Duganella zoogloeoides: one gene and its partner. The protein of the gene in region 1 interacts with the protein of each later gene in a pairwise test. Links are inferred from orthologs where the notes say so. Each region holds a gene or a part of one and is shown in the gene's direction. Other genes may lie near its edges. The genes, in order: rpe and eno.

Region 1 (3,103 bases):
CTGGTAAGGACCGCCCCTCTTGCGGGCGCCGCGCAGCAGCGGCTCGTAGTAGCCGGTGACCAGGCCGTCGGTGGCGCCATCGGGCGCAACCACCTGGTTCGGCACCATGAATGCCTCGAAGAAGGTGCGGATGGCCTTGTCGTCGTTGCCGTTGACGGTGCGGGCGATGCTGCACGATTCTTTCCAGGTTGCCTGCTTGGCCAGCGACGTGCACGAGGCCATGAAGGCGGGCCAGGCGGCGCGCACGTCGTCGCGGTCCCAGCCGGGCAGCGCCGAGAAGGTGGTGGGCACCAGTTGCAGCTTTGCCGGCGCGGTGGTCGGTGTTGCTGGCGGCGTGGCGGGCGTCGCTGGCTTGGCCGGCTGCGCGGGTTTTGCGGCCGGTGCCGGCGTTGCGGACTGGTCGGGTGGAATCGGGGTGGTGGTACAAGCGGCCAGCGCGAGCATGGCAACACTCGCCGGAACGAGTAGACTACGGCGGGAAAAGTTCATGGGGAATCGCTATGTGGATATTGTTGTTGGAAGTGTGCGTGGCGCTGGGCCTGCTGGTGTTCCTGGTGTGGTGGACGATGTTCCACGGCCGGACCCGGCGCAAGAACAGGCACCGGAACCGGGGCAAACACTGATCAGTGCAAGGTGCGCGGCAGCGACAGCACGAATTCGGGAATCTTCGCCTCGAACTGGTGGCCGTCTTCCGCCACGCAGAAGTACTCGCCCACCATCGAGCCCTGCGGCGTTTGCAGCGCCGAACCGCTGGTGTACTCGAACTGCTCGCCCGGTTGCAGCAGCGGCTGGTGGCCCACCACGCCCAGGCCGCGCACTTCCTCGACATGGTTGTTGGCATCGGTAATCACCCAGTGGCGCGAAATGAGCTGCGCCGCCACCGTGCCGGTGTTCTTAATGGTGATGGAATAGGTGAACACAAAACTCGTGCGCTCCGGGTCCGACTGCTCAGGCAGGTACTGGGTTCTGACTGATACAGTGAATTCGTAAGTGGCCATCAACTTTCCTTAATAGATACAATGTCTTTGAATGCAAGTCCTTCATTGCACCGCAAATCGGCAACCTGCGCAAGGACGACTTGGGAGAAATCGGGGCGATCTGCTCTCTAATTAGGCAGAGCGGCCGCGACCAGCGTAAAATGACGCATCTTTTTTACGCCAGGCCCATTGCGGCCCCTGCCATGACCCAATACCGCATCGCACCCAGCATCCTGTCCGCCGATTTCGCCCGCCTGGGCGAGGAAGTGCGCAATGTCGTCGCCGCCGGCGCCGACATCATCCACTTTGACGTGATGGACAACCATTATGTTCCCAATCTGACCATCGGCCCGCTGGTCTGCGAAGCAATCCGCCCGCACGTGCAGGTACCGATCGACGTCCACCTGATGGTCAAGCCGGTGGATCGCATCATCCCGGACTTCGCCAAGGCCGGCGCCAACATCATCACCTTCCATCCGGAAGCGTCCGATCACGTCGACCGCTCGCTGCAGCTGATCCGCGACCACGGCTGCAAGGCCGGCCTGGTGTTCAACCCGGCCACGCCGCTCAGCTACCTCGAGCACGTGATGGACAAGATCGACATCATCCTGATCATGTCGGTCAACCCGGGCTTCGGCGGCCAGTCGTTCATTCCGCATGCGCTGAAAAAGATCGCCGACGCCCGTCGCCTGATCGATGAATCGGGCCGCGACATCATGCTCGAAGTCGATGGCGGCATCAAGATCGAGAACATCGCCGCTGCCGCTGCTGCTGGCGCCGACACCTTTGTCGCCGGCTCCGCCATCTTCGGCAAGCCCGACTACAAGGCCGTGATCGACGCCATGCGCGCCAACCTGGCCAAGGTCGGCGCGTAATGGCCAACATGCAGGCTACCGTGCTGGCAGGCGTGCGCGCAGCCATCATCGACCTCGATGGCACCATGCTCGACACCATTCCCGACTTCCACGTGGCGATTACCGGCATGCTGGCGGAACTGGACCTGCCGCCGGTGGCGCAAGAGCAGATCGCGGTCATGGTGGGCAAGGGATCGGAAAACCTGATCCGCGCCGTGCTGGCACTGCAACTGAACGAAGCGCCGCATTCGCCGCCGGTGGAAGCGCGCTTCAACTTTGCGATGGAGGCGTACCAGCGCCACTACCTGGCCATCAACGGCCAGCACAGCGCGCTGTACCCGGACGTGATCGAAGGTTTGACCGCCATGAAGGCCGGCGGCCTGCGCCTGGCCTGCGTGACCAACAAGCCGATCGCCTTCACCACCCCGCTGTTGAAGCTCAAGGGCCTCGATGGATTTTTCGAGGTGGTGTACGGCGGCGACTCGCTGGCGCGCAAAAAGCCGGACCCGCTGCCTTTGCTGACCGTGTGCGCCGACTTTGGCCTGCAACCGGCGCAAGTGGTGGCGATCGGTGACTCGTCCAACGACGCACAAGCGGCCCGGGCTGCGGGTTGCCCGGTGTTGACGGTACCGTATGGTTACAACCACGGTGAATCTGTACAGGACATTGATTCGGATGGTATAGTTACCTCGCTGCTAGAAGCGGCTAGCCTGATTCGTTCGCAAAATACACCCACTTAGTGAACAACTGACCGAAATGTCTCTCACCAAAAAACACACCGTCAACCAACCAGGCTCGATTGAGGCCTGGCTTTGGCGACGCTGGCAATCCTGGCAGGGCTAATCGCCCGAGCCGTATTGCTGCCGCCCGCACCGCGCGTGCACGGCAGGTTTTTTGAACAGCGCCGCCCTCTCCCCTCACCCTAGCGTGATCGCGCGGCGCCATGGAGAGCACACATGACCGAACTCGAATTCAAATCGTTGGCCAACGAAGGCTACAACCGCATCCCGCTGATCGCCGAAGCTTTTGCCGATCTGGAAACCCCGCTCACGCTGTACCTGAAACTGGCCCAATCCCAGAACACGGGGAAGAACACGTTCCTGCTCGAATCGGTCGTCGGTGGCGAGCGTTTCGGCCGCTTCTCGTTCATCGGCCTGCCGGCCAACACCATCTTGCGCACGTTCGGCACCCGTACCGAGATCGTCAAAAACGGCGCCGTCATCGAAACCCATGACGGCAATCCGCTCGACTTCATCGAGACGTATCAACAGC
Region 2 (3,275 bases), 870 kb from region 1 along the record:
GAAGCGCTCGACATCAACCCGGCGCCGGCCGACCTGTCGGTCTGGAGCAAACTGATCTACACGCTCGAGCATCCGAAGTCGGAAGTGTCGATCGGCATGGTCGGCAAGTACGTGGAACTGACCGAGTCGTACAAGTCGCTGACCGAAGCGCTGCGCCACGCCGGCATCCACAACGAGTCGAAGGTCAACATCGAGTACATCGACTCGGAAGAGATCGAAACCACCGGCTGCGCCGAGCTGGCCAAGTACGACGCCATCCTGGTGCCGGGCGGCTTCGGCAAGCGCGGCGTGGAAGGCAAGATCATGGCCGCCCAGTTCGCCCGTGAAAACAAGATCCCTTACCTGGGCATCTGCCTGGGCATGCAGGTGGCGCTGATCGAATATGCGCGCCACAAGGCAGGTTTGACCACCGCCAACTCCACCGAGTTCGACCTCGATACCGCGCAACCCGTGGTGGCCCTGATCGACGAGTGGCAAGGCCAGGACGGCAAGGTTGAAAAACGCGACGAGAATTCCGACCTGGGCGGCACCATGCGCCTGGGCGCGCAAACCTGCGAGATCAAGCCGGGTACGCTGGCTGCCGAGATCTACGGCGCGGTCGTGACCGAGCGTCACCGTCACCGCTACGAAGCCAACAACCATTACCTGCCGCGCGTGGAAGCTGCCGGCCTGGTGGTGGCGGCCCGTACGCCGACCGAGGACCTGTGCGAAATCATGGAACTGCCACGCACCGGCGACAACGCCCACCCGTGGTACATGGGCGTGCAGTACCACCCTGAATTCAAATCGACGCCACGTGACGGCCATCCGCTGTTTACTTCGTACATCAAGGCGGCACTGGCCCACAAGGCTGCTGGCGGCAATCGCTCCACTGATGGTCAACTGCAAGGAGAGGCGGCGTAACTGCGCTGTCAGCTTCAACCAAGGCAGTCTGCCCGGTGCGTGCGTGTAGCCATAAGCGCCCGCACTGGGTTATATTCCCGTTATTATTTCACTCGCACATGCGCGCAAGATGCAGCGAGCGGACTCTGTTTCGTCTAACTTTGGAGAATTAAATGAGTGCTATTGTTGATATTATCGGCCGTGAAATCATCGACTCGCGCGGCAATCCAACCGTCGAATGCGACGTGTTGCTGGAATCGGGCGTGATGGGCCGCGCGGCTGTGCCGTCGGGCGCATCGACCGGTTCGCGCGAAGCGATCGAGCTGCGCGACGGCGATCCGAAGCGTTACTTCGGCAAGGGCGTGCTGCAAGCCTGCGAAAACATCAACACCGAAATCTCGGAAGCGATCATGGGCCTCGACGCCAATGAGCAAGCGTTCCTGGACCGCACTCTGATCGACCTCGACGGTACCGAAAACAAGAGCCGCCTGGGCGCCAACGCCATGCTGGCCGTGTCGATGGCCGTGGCCAAGGCCGCTGCCGAAGAAGCGGGCCTGCCGCTGTACCGCTACTTCGGCGGTTCGGGCGCGATGCAGCTGCCCGTGCCGATGATGAACGTGATCAACGGCGGCGCGCACGCCGACAACAACCTGGACATCCAGGAATTCATGATCATTCCAGTGGGCGCACCATCGTTCAAGGAAGCCGTGCGTTACGGCGCGGAAGTGTTCCACACCCTGAAAAAGATCCTGCACAAGAAGGGTCTGAGCACCGCCGTGGGCGACGAAGGCGGTTTCGCGCCATCGCTGGCCAACCATGAGGAAGCCATCAAGCTGATCATCCAGGCCATCGAAGAAGCCGGCTACGAGCCAGGCACCCAGATCGCACTGGGCCTGGACTGCGCCGCGTCGGAATTCTACAAGAACGGCAAGTACGAACTGGAAGGCGAGGGCCTGTCGCTCACCGCCACCGAGTTCACCAACCTGCTGGCCACCTGGTGCGACAAGTACCCGATCATCTCGATCGAAGACGCGATGCACGAAGGCGACTGGGACGGCTGGGCGATTCTGACCAAGGAACTGGGCCAGAAGGTGCAACTGGTGGGCGACGACCTGTACGTCACCAACACCAAGATCCTGAAAGAAGGCATCCAGAAAGGCATCGCCAACTCGATCCTGATCAAGATCAACCAGATCGGCACCCTGACCGAAACTTTTGCTGCCATCGAAATGGCCAAGCGCGCCGGCTACACCGCCGTGATCTCGCACCGTTCGGGCGAGACCGAAGATTCGACCATTGCCGATATCGCTGTTGGCCTGAACGCCCTGCAGATCAAGACCGGCTCGATGTCGCGTTCGGACCGCATGGCCAAGTACAACCAGCTGTTGCGCATTGAAGAAGATCTGGGCGACATCGCTTCCTACCCAGGCCGCGACGCCTTCTACAACCTGAAGTAATTCTGTACCGAGCGGCCGGAACTTCCCGGCCGCTTTTTTATACTCCCTATTCCATGCGTCTGATTACACTAGGCCTGGCAGTCCTGCTGCTGTTGATACAGTACCCGCTCTGGCTGGGCAAGGGCGGCTGGCTGCGCGTGGCCGATTTCGAGGCCCAGGTCGATGCGGCCCACAAGAAAAATGCGGAGCTGCTGGCCCGCAATGCCAAGCTCGATTCCGAAGTGCGCGACCTCAAGGACGGCACCGGCGCCGTCGAAGAACGCGCCCGTTACGAGCTCAGCATGATCAAGGAAAACGAGATTTTCGTGCAAATCGTCGGCAAGGGCCATTCCGTGCCGAACGTGCCGCTGGCAGCGCCGCCGTCGGCCGATGCTCCTGCCCGCCCGACGTCCACTTCCGCCCATTGAACATGGTCTGGCGCGCCATCATGCTGTGGACGATGCTCGCACTGGGCGCGATGTCCGGCCCGGTGCTTGCCGCTGCTGTCCCACCTGGCGTTGCTACCGCTGCCGCAATTGCCGCTGCGGCCGTTACCTCCGCTGGCGCTGTTGACGCCTGCATTCCCCTGCGCATCGGCTACATCGACCAGCACCGCCCGCCGTACTGGATGGGCGAGGGCGAGCAGGTGCCTGAACCGCCCGGCGCTGCCGTGGATTTGATGCGCGACGCTGCCCAGGCCGCCGGCTTCGGCTGTGCGCCCACGCTGGTACGGTTGCCGCCGGCGCGCCTGCGCGTGGCGCTGGCCAATGGCGACATCGACATGTCGCCGCTCGGTGAAATGCCCACTTATCCGGCGGGCATCGCGCTGCCGCGCGACAAGAAGGGCAACATCGACCTCGAGCGTGCCATGCACAACACCCTGGTGGTGCTGGTACGCGCCAGGGACAAGCTGCCCGCGACCACCGATCCAATGCAGTACTTCAAAGGCAAGGTGCT

The links.
Region 2: the proteins of rpe (region 1) and eno interact in binary tests that used the Escherichia coli proteins (3 or more experiments, as listed by UniProt). The link is inferred for Duganella zoogloeoides from one-to-one orthologs.

What each region holds. Positions count from the first base shown.
Region 1 is NZ_CP140152.1:365,225-368,327, reverse strand. What follows is about bases 236-3,016. They hold rpe (ribulose-phosphate 3-epimerase), read left to right. Parts: upstream 236-1,180; coding sequence 1,181-1,852; downstream 1,853-3,016. Other genes in these bases: trpE (anthranilate synthase component I), read left to right, coding at 2,788-3,016; SR858_RS01670 (phosphoglycolate phosphatase), read left to right, coding at 1,852-2,571; apaG (Co2+/Mg2+ efflux protein ApaG), read right to left, coding at 624-998; SR858_RS01685 (hypothetical protein), read left to right, coding at 501-623; mltA (murein transglycosylase A), read right to left, coding at 236-444. Outside these bases: more of mltA, read right to left, coding at 1-235; more of trpE, read left to right, coding at 3,017-3,103. UniProt on the Escherichia coli protein: Catalyzes the reversible epimerization of D-ribulose 5-phosphate to D-xylulose 5-phosphate.
Region 2 is NZ_CP140152.1:1,235,407-1,238,681, forward strand. What follows is about bases 245-3,197. They hold eno (phosphopyruvate hydratase), read left to right. Parts: upstream 245-1,055; coding sequence 1,056-2,339; downstream 2,340-3,197. Other genes in these bases: SR858_RS05440 (CTP synthase), read left to right, coding at 245-903; ftsB (cell division protein FtsB), read left to right, coding at 2,393-2,746; SR858_RS05455 (transporter substrate-binding domain-containing protein), read left to right, coding at 2,767-3,197. Outside these bases: more of SR858_RS05440, read left to right, coding at 1-244; more of SR858_RS05455, read left to right, coding at 3,198-3,275. UniProt on the Escherichia coli protein: Catalyzes the reversible conversion of 2-phosphoglycerate (2-PG) into phosphoenolpyruvate (PEP). It is essential for the degradation of carbohydrates via glycolysis.